Regions from separate parts of the Lysinibacillus sp. FSL P2-0066 genome, predicted to be linked through region 1. Evidence: riboswitches for the same ligand, from Rfam matches in the RefSeq annotation. Region 1 holds a riboswitch; each other region holds the start of a gene.
What was found. Region 1 has a riboswitch for S-adenosylmethionine ahead of metK (methionine adenosyltransferase). Riboswitches for the same ligand answer to the same signal wherever they lie in the genome.

Region 1 (4,942 bases):
TCTGTTTTCATTGCTGATTACGCAACTGTTACGGGCGACGTAACAATTGGCGCCGAAACAACCATTTGGTTTAATACGGTTATTCGTGGTGATGTTTCCCCAACGATTATCGGTAAACGTGTCAGTATTCAGGATCTTTGCTGTTTACACCAAAGCCCAAAATATCCGCTCATTATTGAAGATGAGGTAACAGTTGGACACCAAGTCACTTTACATAGTTGTACAATTCGCAAAAATGCCTTAATTGGTATGGGATCCATTATTTTAGACGGAGCTGAGATTGGAGAAGGTGCATTTATTGGAGCTGGAAGCCTAGTACCTCCTGGTAAAGTCATTCCTCCAAATAGTTTAGCATTAGGTCGTCCAGCAAAAGTTGTCCGAGAATTAAATGCTGAAGATAAAGAGGATATGGAACGCATCGTACGAGAATACGCAGAAAAAGGTCAATATTATAAATCACTTCAGAAATAAATAACCTACACAAAAAATCAATACTAACGAAAAAATCCCTCGCGTTTTCGTGTACCGAATATGTTCACGAATCCTAGCGAGGTATTTTTGTAAAAAAAACAAAAGGAGCAATGTTGCTCCTTTGTTTATTAATACATTAGAATAATTTTCTAATGACTTCATTACTTTAGTTCAATAGTTTATAAACGTGCTTTTTCTCGTAGTGCGTCGGCTTTATCAATTTGCTCCCATGGTACATTTAAATCTGTACGACCAAAATGTCCATACGCAGCAGTTTGTTTATAAATTGGACGACGAAGATCAAGCATTTTAATAATACCTGCTGGGCGTAAATCGAATAGCTCGCGTACCCATTCAACGATCTCGCTTTCTTTTACTCTACCTGTGCCAAATGTATCGACAGCAATGGAAACAGGCTGAGCAACGCCAATCGCATAGGCAAGTTGTACTTCAGCACGCTCTGCTAAGCCAGCTGCTACGATGTTTTTTGCTACATAACGTGCCGCATATGCTGCTGAGCGGTCTACCTTGGTTGCATCCTTACCTGAGAAGGCACCACCACCGTGACGTGCATAACCACCGTATGTATCAACAATGATTTTACGTCCTGTTAATCCAGCATCGCCTTTTGGTCCACCAATTACGAAACGGCCAGTTGGGTTGATGAAGTATTTAGTGTTAGTATCTAATAATTCACTCGGTACAACGGGTGCAATAACAAATTCTTTTAAATCCGCTTGAATTTGTTCAAGTGTTGCTTCTTCATCATGCTGTGTTGAAATAACAATTGTATCCACGCGAACGGGTACATTATTGTCATCATATTCAATCGTTACCTGCGTTTTACCATCAGGACGTAAATAGGCAAGTTCACCTGATTTACGTACTTCTGTTAAACGGCGTGCTAATTTGTGAGCCAAGCTAATTGGTAATGGCATAAGCTCTGGTGTTTCATTACATGCATAGCCAAACATTAAGCCTTGGTCACCAGCACCGATTGCTTCAATATCAGCATCTGTCATAGAGCCTTCACGTGCCTCTAATGCCTGATCAACACCCTGTGCAATATCAGGTGATTGTTCACCAATCGCCACAAGCACCGCTAAGTTTTCTGCATCGAAGCCATATTTACCACGTGTATAGCCAATTTCTGCTACAGTATCACGAACGATACCTTTAATATCAACATAAGTAGAAGTTGTAATTTCTCCTGCTACTAATACTAATCCTGTTGTTACAGTTGTTTCACATGCTACACGCGCATTTGGATCTTCTGCTAAAATAGCATCTAAAATGGCATCCGAGATTTGGTCACAAATCTTATCTGGATGTCCTTCTGTTACACTCTCTGATGTAAACAGTCGACGGTTTGTCATTTGGTTTTCCTCCTAAATACTCTTACAATAAGTAGTTGTGTATGAATACGGTACTCATTACCCATGTCAAGTCCGCTCCTAAGGATTGAACTCTCAAGCCGTTACTGCTGCTTTTAACACGAGGATTTCGAAAGATCCGTCATTATAATAAGGAAAGAACTACATATACTTACCTTTACATTGATTTTTAACAATAAAAAAATCCTTTTCTCACGTTACTTTACATGAGGAAAGGAATAATGACTGCGTAACCTTTCACTCTTATCGTTCAAGGGATGTTCCCTTGCATCAGGTTGGCACCAGCGCATGTCGTGAAATAGTTCATGCAGGTTGCCGGGTTTCACAGGGCCTGACCCTCCACCAGCTCGGGATAAGAGTATCCGTTCAATTTCATGTTACTCAAAAGGTCGAACGTTGTCAAATATTTTCTTATGTATTACTGTATAGAAAGGAAAGAACCTATTACACAAAAACTTTTCATACTTGGATGATGATGTAAATAGAAGCAAATTAATCCCTACAACATACCTAGCTACTTGTGGTAACATATGTGTGGCTCAATTTTCATGCCTAATTACAGTAGGATTGATGGTATTCTACTCGAAAAACATTATTTTTTGTCAGTTTATTGAAAAGTGGTAAAAACTCTAAAATAATTTCTTAATTAGTATAGATTATTTAAGCAATTGTGTTATACTATTTTTGAAATTAAGAAAAAATCCCTCTAAATCAAGGGAATACTATAAAAAAGGATGGTATTTAATCGATGAATTCAGTAGAAATTGCAAACGAACTGAAGGAATTATTAAACGGCGGTAACATTAATGTTCAACTTTCAGTACCACAATTAGCAGAAAAAGCTACATCTCGTGGTGAAGCAATGTTAACAGTAGATGGCGCAGTTCGTGCAGAAACTGGCAAATACACTGGTCGTTCACCTAAAGATAAATATACGGTAGAAGAAGAAAGCACAAAAGATCAAATTGACTGGGGTAAAGTCAACCAACCAATTTCTTCTGAAGTGTTCGATAACCTATATGTAAAAGTAATAAAATATTTAAAAGAACGTGACGAGTTATTCGTATTCAAAGGCTTTGCAGGTGCTGACAAAGATTCACAATTAAGCATTCAAGTTATTAATGAATACGCATGGCACAATCTTTTTGCTCATCAATTATTTATCCGTCCAACAGCAGATGAATTAGCTTCTCATGTTGCCGACTTCACTGTCATCTCAGCTCCGAACTTTAAAGCAGATCCTGCGGTTGATGGTACTGCCTCTGAAACATTCATTATCGTATCACTTGAAAAGAAAATTATTTTAATTGGTGGTACTGAATATGCTGGTGAAATGAAAAAATCTATTTTTGGTATCATGAACTACTTATTACCACAACAAGGTATCCTTTCAATGCACTGTTCAGCAAACGTAGGTGAAGCTGGCGATGTGGCATTATTCTTCGGTCTATCTGGTACTGGTAAAACGACGTTATCAGCTGACCCAGATCGTAAGCTTATCGGTGACGATGAACACGGTTGGTCTGATAATGGTGTGTTCAACATTGAGGGTGGTTGCTATGCAAAAACAATCAATCTTTCTGCTGAAAAAGAACCAGAAATCTACAATGCAATTCGCTTCGGCTCTGTATTAGAAAATGTAGCTGTTGATCCAGAAACTCGTATTTGTGACTATGATGACGGTTCTCTAACAGAAAATACACGTGTAGCTTACCCAATCCAATATATCGAAAATATCGTTGATCCTTCTGTTGCAGGTCATCCAAAAACAATCATCTTCCTAACAGCTGATGCATTTGGCGTGTTACCTCCAATCAGTAAATTAACAAAAGAACAAGCAATGTATCACTTCCTAAGCGGGTTCACTTCTAAACTTGCAGGAACAGAACGTGGTGTAACTGAGCCAGAACCAGTTTTCTCTACTTGTTTCGGTTCTCCATTCCTTCCACTTCCTGCTACAGTATATGCAGAAATGTTAGGACAAAAAATTGACGAGCACGGTGCACAAGTATTCCTAGTGAACACTGGTTGGACTGGTGGCGAATATGGCACAGGTAGCCGTATGAAACTTTCTTACACACGTACAATGGTTCGTGCAGCAATTGATGGTAAATTAGCAGATGTTGAAACGACACAAGATGCTGTGTTTGGTTTACACATTCCAACAGCAGTTGAAGGTGTACCTTCAGAAGTGTTAAACCCTCGTGAAGCATGGGCAGATAAAGCTGCATACGATGCAAAAGCTGCTGAGCTTGCAGGCTTATTCAATGAAAACTTCAAGAAATTCTCAAACGTTTCTGAAGCCATCACTACACTTGGTGGCCCATTAAAATAACGACTAAATAAAAGACAAAGGGAACAACTTATTCGTTCCCTTTGTCTTTTTTGTTTTCTCTAAGCTTTATTGTTGCTTCATCCACTTGCAAAGAGCACGGACAGTTTCACGATTTTTTGCTGGTGGATATTGATGTGCGTAGTTAAGATCATACCAAGTTTCGAATGATTTATTTGCATCCTCTAAAAAAAATGCCAATTGTCTGGCATGTTCTATATCTACATTTTCATCACGATAGCCATGAATGATAAGTACAGGGGCTGTTATCCGCTCTATCTCAAAAAGAGGTGTTCTTGCATCATACGCTTCTGGTACACGGTTCGGTGTTCCTCCAATAACGCGCTTCATCATCCTGCGCATATCTGTACGTTCCCAATAAGTGGCCGTTGCATCAGAAACACCTGCCCATGTTACAACAGAAGTAATATCCTTTCTTAAAATGGCTGTCCACAGAGCCATAATACCACCTCGCGAAAAACCAAAAACATGGATATTGTCATTGCAAAATTGTTTGAGTACATCTACTGCGTAGACCGCATCGTAACGGTCTGCCCCTGCAAATTCGTCACGTCCCTCTCCCCCACGATTCCCACGATAGTATGGGGCAAATACGATAAAGCCCTGCGCAGCAAATTGTGCAATACGAGAGGGTCTTACCATCCCAATGCTTTGCATACCGCCTCTTAAATATAAAAAGCCATCATATGTACCTTCTTTTTTTGGTTCCGCTAATAACCCTTTT
Region 2 (4,942 bases), 1.6 Mb from region 1:
CAATATTAGTAGATAAAGAGAAAATATATGGTCACACAAAATACAAAAATATCCATAAAATATTATTTCTTTTTCTTAAAAGCAGTAGTTACTTTAGGCTCTGTCCCATTAACTAAACGTTTAATATTTTCTATATGCAGGATGATAGCTATGCCAAAAAGAAGGACAGCTATAATGGTTGGGCCAATGCCTGGAATCCATAAATAAGTTGCTGTACAAAAAACGAGATAAAATTCTAGAACACCTACAATTAAATAATTTGTTGCAAAGGATAAAATAACAAATAAAATAAGTGCAAATAAACCAATCTTCCAATCAACAGCAAGTAAAATACCAATGATGGAGGCCGTTCCTTTCCCGCCGTTGAAGCCCATATAGAATGGGAAATTATGACCTAAAATAACCCCAGCAGCCATAATGTAAGTAAGCAGCCATATTTGTTCTTGTGTCAAATGAGTGGCATCCGCTAGATAAAAATGTGCACCGATAATAGCGACAACGCCTTTGCCGATATCAATGAGGGCTACTAAAACGCCATATTTCCAGCCAAGGGAAAGAGTAGCATTCGAGGCACCCGCATTTCCGTGGCCAGCTTTTTTTAAATCAACCCCAGATAAAAATTGAGCCACTTTAGAGCCGTGAATACAGCCTATTAAATAGCCAATCATAAGAAAAATGATCACGGCCTTTACCATAAAAATACTCCTCTCAAAATTTTTTCTAAAATAGTGTATGCGTTCATATTACGTATAAGAGCAGACAGAAGTTTCGGAAAAAATAAAATTTACATGTTGACAGAAAAAAACTCTATGTTTATACTGTGTAACAACGATGGAAATTGAATCTCATACTCTTATCAAGAGCGGCGGAGGGATAGGCCCTATGATGCCCGGCAACCAGTAAGTAATGAGCTTACTAAGGTGCTAATTCCTACAGATTCTAACTTGGATCTGGCAGATAAGGGGAGGAAAACTTGCAACCGCAACCCTCTTCTTAGCTGAAGAGGGTTTTTTGTTTTCTACAGAAAAATCCTCCTCATCTCCGGTACCATCGTAAAAAAATAACCATTTGGAGGTACACAATGACAAATTTTAAACCAGAAACATTGCTGTTACATGGTGGTCAAGAGCCAGACCCAGTGACGGGTTCTCGGACAGTTCCAGTCTATCGCTCAACTGCTTTTGTATTTAAAGACACTGCTCATGCGCAACGTCTTTTTGCCCTAGAGGAAGCAGGGAATATTTACACACGAATTACCAATCCGACTGTTGATGTGTTTGAAAAACGTGTGGCTTTATTGGAAGGTGGAACAGCAGCAGTAGCACTTTCATCTGGTGCAGCGGCTATCGCATTTTCCATTTTAAATCTAGCTGGAGCTGGTGATGAGATAGTAGCAGCTAGTTCTTTATATGGCGGTACGTATAATTTATTTGCTAACACATTACCAAACTATGGTATTAAAACAATTTTTGTAGATGAAACAAACCCAGAGAATTTCAATGCGGTGATTACTGATAAAACAAAAGCTGTCTTTGCAGAAGTTTATGGTAATCCAAGCTTAAAGGTTTTAGATATTGAAGCAGTAGCTAAGATTGCACATGATAATGGGCTACCACTAATTATTGACAGCACGTTTGCTTCTCCTTATGGTTCTACACCTATTGAATATGGTGCAGATGTTGTTGTTCATTCAGCAACTAAATGGATAGGAGGCCATGGTACAACCTTAGGGGGCGTTGTTGTAGACGCTGGTAAGTTTGATTGGGCTAGTGGGCGATTCCCAGGTTTTACTGAACCAGATGCTTCTTACCATGGGTTACGCTATGGAATTGATACAGCTTCTGCTGCTTTTGCTACAAAGCTACGCGTACAATTATTACGTGATTTTGGTCCAACATTAAGTGCAGATGCTGCCTTTAATTTATTGCAAGGGTTAGAAACGCTTCATTTGCGTATCCCTAAACACAATGAGAATGCATTGGCAGTGGCTGAATATTTACAAAACCACCCATCTGTGGAGTATGTAAATTATAATGGCCTAGAAGATTTCCCGACACATGAGTTGGCAAAAAAATATTTAAGAAATGGCTTCGGTTCAGTGCTTACATTTGGCATCAAAGGTGGACGTGAAGCTGGGCGAAAGCTTATTGATAGCGTGAAGCTATTTTCACATGTAGCAAATGTAGGTGATGCTAAGTCATTAATTATACATCCTGCTTCCACTACCCATCAGCAGCTATCAGCAGACGAATTAGTTCAAGCTGGTGTAACCGAGTCGCTCATTCGCTTATCCATCGGTTTAGAGGCAGTAGAGGATATTATTGCTGATTTAGATCAAGCCATTACACAGGCAACAACAAGTGAACAAACTGTAGAAGCTTAAGATTTAGAACAGAGGGAAGAATGGTGTAGCGTTTACGTATTTTCTCATTCGATTTGCCTCATTTGGTAATGCGTTAAACGTTGCTACATCAACTATTTACAACATCCGTTAATTATCAGAACCTTATAAAAAATAATACCAAGTAATTTTATATGTATTATTGACTTAATTAAATCCATGCTATATACTAGGAAATAAGTTAAGAGTACGGAAATTATTGTTAAAAAGGAAAATGTTTTCATAAGTGCTCCCCCACTTTTGAATATATAGAAGAGTAGTTGCCTAGCCAGTAACTGCTCTTCCAAAAAACTGATGATAAAGGAGTGTTTAAAATGGGTAACATCTATAGTGCGCAAAACATTGTATCCTATCTAATATATGAGCTAAATGAAGGACACGTTTTTGTCAACAATAAATCCATTCAACACCTTCTTACATCAGTCGAAAAGAAATGGCAACAAGTTTTTGGTCATACAGCATTTCAAGAACAAGTTTTTACTGAAAAAGAAGACTATACTGTTAAGGAAGTATTTGAGACATATGAACAGTACGGTGTGAGCCATATCTCACTTCCTGCCACAGAGATTTACTTAAAGTATGGTACATTTCAATTAGTGGAACGTACGTATGCAATACCAGATTTTACAGAAGAAGAAATTAGTCTTGTTCAACACGCTTTAGAACAATATCGCTATCAATTGCTTTCAAGAGCAAGTTAAAATCCCCTCATATTTTTATGCTCATTCTCTGCTGCTACAGGGAATGAGTTTTTTCTTTAAAGGGATTGTTATGAATGTCTGAGCATACATATATAATAGAAGAAAGACATTCATATATTGAAATGTAAAGAGTCAATATTTGTTCAAATCTTATAGAATGATTAATAAAACGTATAATAAAGGGAATGAAACCGATTTCTTTTGCACATCTAGAGAAAACAAATGTCCTTCCTAGAAAGATTTTTCTTGTGCAATGTATGTATTTGCGTTACAATTTTCTTTAAGTTAAATTTTGAATTATTTGAATTTGTATGTGTTCCAACACATATAGAAATAGCGAAACTCATACAAAGAAGAGTTGTTGGCTAAAGACTGCGGTGGGTGTCAAATAGTCATGACACAACCCCATGGAAAATTAGCATTAATGAAACTGCGGAATGTAAGTTGGAGGGAATAACAAGAATGGCAACTATAAAGGCAGCGATTTTAGGATTTGGAACGGTAGGTCAGGGGATCTATCATATTTTAAATGAAAAACGAGAAGAGCTAAAAAATAAATTAGGTATTAAATTAGAGGTAGCGAAGATTTTAGTGACAGATGCTAGTCGTGAACGTGTGCCTGGCACAGCACATTTAATGACAACAAGTATGGATGAAGTCTTAGCAGAGCCAGGTATGCAGGTTGTGTTTGAAGCAATTGTGAACGAAGAACCTGCATACAGTTATTTAAAGCGAGCTGTTGAACATAAATGTCATGTTATTACTGCTAATAAAGTGATGTTTGCCAAACGAGGTTTGGAGTTACAGGATCTTGCAAAAGCTAATGGCGTTTTTGTAGGCTATGAGGCTACCACTGCTGGTGGCGTACCTGTTATTAAAACAATGAAAAATATTTTACTTGTTAATGATGTAAGTCGTATACAAGGCGTCTTAAATGGCACATGTAATTACATATTAACAAAAATGCGTGCACAGGGCTGGTCGTTCGAAACAGCTCTAAAAGAGGCACAAGGCTTAGGCTATGCTGAAGCAGATCCGTATAATGATATATCTGGGCAGGATGCATTTAAAAAATTAATGATATTAAGTGCCTTAGCTTTTGGTGAGCAACCAGATTGGTCAGATGTAGAAGTAATTGGAATCGATAGTATCTCTGCTGAACAAGTTCATGAAGCGTGTGAAAAGGGTCTGCGTTACCGCCATGTTGCTGAAGTGGAGAAACGAGCTGACGGTAAAATTATTGCAAAAGTCGGTCCACAACTAGTTGATAAAGAGCATCCACTTTATCCAGTCGATGATGTGTTTAATGCAGTGGCATTAGAGACTAACTATATTGGTACATTAACATTAGTCGGTCCTGGAGCAGGGATGTATCCAACTGCGAGTGTCATGGTAGAGGATTATGCGGAAATCATTGGGAAAAGAGCAGGATTTGTTGTGACAATCTAATAAAAGCTTAAAAAAAGCCCGCCATTCAACAATGTTCATTGTATGAATGGTGGGCTTTTAGTCTTCATCTTTGACATCAATATCCTCTGGAATAGGGGTAGAACGCCAAATCTCAATTTCTTCTTTAATACGTTCCAATTGATTAAAATAAGTGCTGAATTGTCCACTATTGATTAAAATTTGTTGGCCATCGTAAACAGAACGGATGCGTCCTTCGTAAATTAGACGCATTACTTGATCCACAGGCATGCCAAGATCAATAGCTGTCTCTTCAATTGTTTTGTACATACGATTCGCTCCTTTTACTGTTTTTATTATAACGTCCATTAATGAGAATGCATACTGTGGTAATTAAAAGAAAAGTAAAAATGATAATTGTTTGATTTTGGAT
Region 3 (4,942 bases), 660 kb from region 1:
TGTGACCAATATTGCGAATCAAACGAATCTATTGGCTTTGAATGCTGCAATTGAAGCAGCGCGTGCTGGTGAAGCGGGGAAGGGCTTTAGTGTAGTGGCTGATGAAGTGCGTAAATTATCGATTCAGACAAAAGAATCAGTTACAGCGGTTGCTTTGTTATTGAAAAAAACGGGTGAACGAACAGAAAAATTAGAGCATTCTTTGACAAATATTCAAGATGAAGTTGCAGCAGGTGAGGAAAATATGTTACAAACGGAAGGCCAATTTACGAATATTTTGGGAGCTATGACAGAAGCAAAAGAACAAAATGATTGTATGGCAACGAAAATACAAGCAATTGTAGGCATATTAAGTGAATTAGGCACTTCATTTACTGATGTAACGAATTCAGCAGAAAAATTAGCGAGCTTTGCGCAAAATTTAAAAGGATAGACTACTAACATTTACATCTATTTGTTCTATTTTTAGACGGAATAAACACTATAGTACCTATTAAAATGTTTGTTGTATAAATATTGCAATAGAGGATGGATCTTTTAGAGATTCAGAAAGCGAGAGCTATTTCACTGATGAAATAGCTCTACATGTTGTTGAAAAAAGATGATGTCAACGGCAGAAAAGGCAACTTTGCAGGGTGAGGGGTTGATTTCCGTTCCGCCAGCGTCCTTTCTAGGGGGCGTCCGAGGAGCCGCTTCACTCACTTCCGTTCGTTCCAGGGTCTCCTCTGTGACGCTAAATCCCCTAGGAGTGACGCTGGCTCCACTCCAATCAACCATTCTGCAAAGTGTCTTTACTTTTTTTTCATAGTAGCATAGCGATCAAATCGCCCATTATCTGTATTCTTAGCGGGGATAAGCTCTTATTTTCAGTGTGGAGAAGTGATGCGTGACAACACCTCTTCATAAAGAGTAGTGAGCACCTTCACTTTATTTGAAAACCTTTGCTAAAAAGTTAGTGGGTTGAAGTGGAGGGCTACTTGACTCCCGTGGGATAGCGAGACAGGCGAAGCCCTGCACGGAGCGGTAGCGGAGGAAGCGATTCGGCGCTCGCCCACAGGAAAGCAAGTAGCCTGCAACGGAAATCCATTTCTACCTTTCAATTGACTGTTTTGTTTTTCAACACTAAGGAGGGCTATTTCGCTGATGAAATAGCTCTATTTTTGCTAAATTTGTAAAGGGTTTAACGTAATTTTCAATGAAAAAAAGATTATACTGTAGAAAGAACGAATAATAGGGGCGGTTACTATGAAAACAGTTGTTGTTTTAGGCGGCGGTATTACAGGACTATGTACAATGCATTATTTGCAACGTCAAGTGAAGGAACATAATTTAGATGTTCGTCTAGTACTTATAGAAAAAAATACATATTTAGGAGGCAAATTATATTCGGCACATGAACAAGGTTTCATCATGGAAACAGGTGCTGATTCTATTGTAGCGCGTCACCAAGGTGTTATGGAACTTGTACAGGAGCTTGATTTTGAAGCGGAACTAGTCTACAACGAAACAGGTATTTCTTATATTTATACGAATAATGAGTTACACGCTATTCCAGCAGATTCAACTTTTGGAATACCGATGAGTTTGACATCCTTAGAGGAAAGTACACTCATTTCCGAGCAAGGGAAAAAAGAAGCGTTGAAGGATTTAACATTACCTAACGATCGCTTCACAAAGGAAAGTTCAATCGGTGAATTTTTAACTTACTATTTAGGAGAGGAACTGGTGAAAAATCAAATTGCACCAGTCCTTGCAGGTGTTTATTCGGGAGATTTACATCAGCTTTCTATTGGCTCTACTTTACCGTATCTGATTGATTATAAGAATGATTATGGAAGTATTATTAGAGGCTTTGATGCGAATCGTGAGCAATTTGTTAAAGCAGCGAACAAAAAATTTATATCCTTTAAAAATGGTTTATCTTCTTTAATTGATCGACTTGAACAAACATTATCCGATGTAGAAATCATCAAGGGCGTTACTACTCTAAATGTTAAAAAACAAGATAAGAACTATACAATTTCCTTAGCCAATGGTGAAATTATTGAGTCAGAATATGTCGTTTTAGCATTACCAAACGATACTGTCCAAAATCTACTACAGGATGAATCTTTAAATCGCTATTTTGACCAATTTACGACAGCGTCAGCGATTACTATTTATTTAGGTTTTGATGTGCCGGACTCTAGATTACCAGCAGATGGAACGGGCTATATTGTTTCCCATAATTCAGACGTTACTTGTAATGCAGCTACTTGGACTAGTCGCAAATGGAAGCATACATCGAAAGAAAATAAATTACTTTTGCGACTCTTTTATAAGAGCATCAATCCAGCCTATGAGCAACTACGTGCCATGACGGATGAAGAATTGGCAGCAGTTGCTTTAGAAGATGTGAGAAAGAGCCTAGGAATAGAAGAACAGCCAACCGTTGTAAATGTAACAAAATGGATTGATCAAATGCCTAAATATGATCTAGCGCATCGTGAAGCATTACAAGGGTTACTACATGAATTACATGAAAAATATCCAAATTTATCCATTGCTGGGTGCTCATATTTTGGCGTAGGTATTGGTGCTTGCATTCAAAATGGGAAAAAAATTGGTGAAGAGCTTGCAAAGGAACTTGCCAATTTCTAAGGTTTTAAGTGGAAAAAAACTTTCTTATGTGAAATAGTCTTGACTCATTCGTCAGTAAACGATATGATTCTTTTAATTATTTAAAAAATTCATACTTAATTCTTATCAAGAGAAGCAGAGGGACTGGCCCATTGAAGCTTCAGCAACCAACTTTATTGTCAGGTGCTAAATCCAGAAGACCGTTGAGTCGAAGATGAGAAGGAACAACAATGATGAATCGTTAAAGCCTTCTTTTTTTATGAAAGAGGGCTTTTTATTATATAGAGACATAGGAAGAGAGGCTAGTTTTATGGGATTGCTTGAAAAGTTAAAAACGCATGTATTGACAGCGGACGGTGCAATAGGCACAGTGCTATATGGCTATGGATTGGAGTATTGCCATGAGGAAATGAATGTTCAGAGACCCGAGTTAATTGAGAAGATTCATAGAGAATATATTGCGGCTGGTGCTGACATCATTCAAACGAATACGTACGGTGCAAATGCCATCAAATTAGCTCGCTATGGATTAGAATCACGTGTCCAACAGTTTAATGAAGCAGCTATTACCATTGCAAAACGAGCAGCGGCAGATGGCGGTCAATTTGTCTTAGGAACAATTGGAGGTATTCGGGGAATTCGTAAAAGTGATGCAACCTTGGATGAAATATTAGCGACTATTGAAGAACAAGCAAGTGTCTTACTGGCAGGGAATCCAGATGGTCTTTTACTCGAAACCTATTATGATTTTGAAGAATTATCAGCAACCTTAAAGATGCTACGAGAAAAAACAAATTTGCCAATTATTGCACAAGTTTCTATGCATGAGCCTGGTGTTTTACAAAATGGGATGTCTTTAAATAATGCTCTCCATGAGCTTGAAGCCCTCGGTGCAGATATTGTTGGCGTCAATTGTCGACTAGGTCCTCACCATACAATTCTAGCATTTGAAGGTGTAGAACTTCCTAATAAGGCATTCATGTCTGCCTATCCGAATGCGTCACTTCTTGACTTAGAGGATGGACGTGTCGTTTATGAGTCAGAAGCTGATTATTTTGGTCGAGCAGCTGTTGAATTACGTGACCAAGGTGTACGTTTAATCGGGGGCTGCTGTGGTACTACACCCAAACATATTGCAGCAGCAAAGAAGTATTTAGAAGAGTTATCACCGGTTCAGGAGAAGCATGCGAAACCTGAAAAGATTGAGATTGTACGTGAAGCGGAGCCACCAAAGTATGAGCCTCTTCATGAAAAAGTAAAACGTGAACGCTCTGTCATAGTAGAGTTGGATACGCCTAGACATTTAGAGATTGATGGATTCCTTGAAGGAGCAAAGCAATTGTATGATGCAGGTGCAGATGTAGTCATGATGGCAGACAATTCACTGGCCTCACCACGGATTAGCAATATTGCAATGGGAGCATTGTTGAAGAGTACACATGGTGTACGCCCACTAACACATATTACATGTCGAGACCGTAACTTAATTGGTCTTCAATCGCATTTAATGGGTCTAAATGCTTTAGGTATTCATGATGTGTTGGCTGTTACGGGTGATCCAACGAAAGTGGGAGACTTCCCAGGTGCGACAAGTGTTTATGATGTATCTTCGATGGAGCTGATCCAATTAATTAAGCAGTTAAATGAAGGGGTTTCCTTCTCAGGTAAACCACTTCGTAAAAAAGCAAATTTTTCAGTTGCTGCTGCATTTAATCCAAACGTCCGTGTGTTAGAACGTGCTGTGACACGTTTAGAGAAGAAAATTGAGCATGGGGCAGACTACTTCATTTCTCAACCAGTGTATACGAAAGAAAAAATTGTAGAAATTTATGAGGCAACAAAGCATTTACAAGCTCCTATTTACATCGGCATTATGCCTGTTACGAGTTATAAAAGTGCTGAATTTTTACATCATGAAGTGCCAGGTATCAAATTATCCGAAGATGCCTTGGCAAGAATGAAAGTATGTGGAGAAGACAAGGAACGAGCGAAATTGGAAGGAATTGCCATTGCTAAAGAATTAGTTGAAGTGGCTGCGCAATACTTCAATGGTATATACCTTATTACACCATTTTTACGTTACGATGTGACACTAGAGTTGATGAAATATATAGAGCAATTGGATGAACAGAAAAAAGGAGTAAGTATACATGGCTAAGCACTCGATTGAAGAGCAACTAGAGAAACGTATTTTAATTCTTGATGGCGCAATGGGAACAATGCTACAAAACGAAAATTTATCAGCAGAAGATTTTGGTGGTGAGGAGCTAGATGGCTGTAATGAAAATCTTGTGCTTACTAGACCAGATGTCATTGAAAAAAT

Region 2: linked by a shared signal. The riboswitch ahead of MKZ14_RS01860 (O-acetylhomoserine aminocarboxypropyltransferase/cysteine synthase family protein) and the one ahead of metK (methionine adenosyltransferase) in region 1 are both predicted to bind S-adenosylmethionine.
Region 3: linked by a shared signal. The riboswitch ahead of MKZ14_RS19910 (bifunctional homocysteine S-methyltransferase/methylenetetrahydrofolate reductase) and the one ahead of metK (methionine adenosyltransferase) in region 1 are both predicted to bind S-adenosylmethionine.

Annotation. Positions count from the first base shown of each region.
Region 1 is NZ_CP150202.1:3,341,646-3,346,587, forward strand. Features, by position in the region: gene MKZ14_RS16600 (gamma carbonic anhydrase family protein) at 1-471, shown strand, start outside; gene metK (methionine adenosyltransferase) at 651-1,847, opposite strand; SAM riboswitch class I at 2,106-2,224, opposite strand; gene pckA (phosphoenolpyruvate carboxykinase (ATP)) at 2,614-4,200, shown strand; gene MKZ14_RS16615 (prolyl oligopeptidase family serine peptidase) at 4,267-4,942, opposite strand, start outside.
Region 2 is NZ_CP150202.1:377,433-382,374, forward strand. Features, by position in the region: gene MKZ14_RS01855 (glycerol-3-phosphate acyltransferase) at 63-695, opposite strand; SAM riboswitch class I at 851-964, shown strand; gene MKZ14_RS01860 (O-acetylhomoserine aminocarboxypropyltransferase/cysteine synthase family protein) at 1,082-2,383, shown strand; gene MKZ14_RS01865 (hypothetical protein) at 2,716-3,102, shown strand; gene MKZ14_RS01870 (homoserine dehydrogenase) at 3,565-4,551, shown strand; gene MKZ14_RS01875 (hypothetical protein) at 4,609-4,839, opposite strand.
Region 3 is NZ_CP150202.1:3,999,146-4,004,087, reverse strand. Features, by position in the region: gene MKZ14_RS19920 (globin-coupled sensor protein) at 1-433, shown strand, start outside; gene MKZ14_RS19915 (protoporphyrinogen oxidase) at 1,246-2,640, shown strand; SAM riboswitch class I at 2,740-2,840, shown strand; gene MKZ14_RS19910 (bifunctional homocysteine S-methyltransferase/methylenetetrahydrofolate reductase) at 2,930-4,777, shown strand; gene metH (methionine synthase) at 4,770-4,942, shown strand, end outside.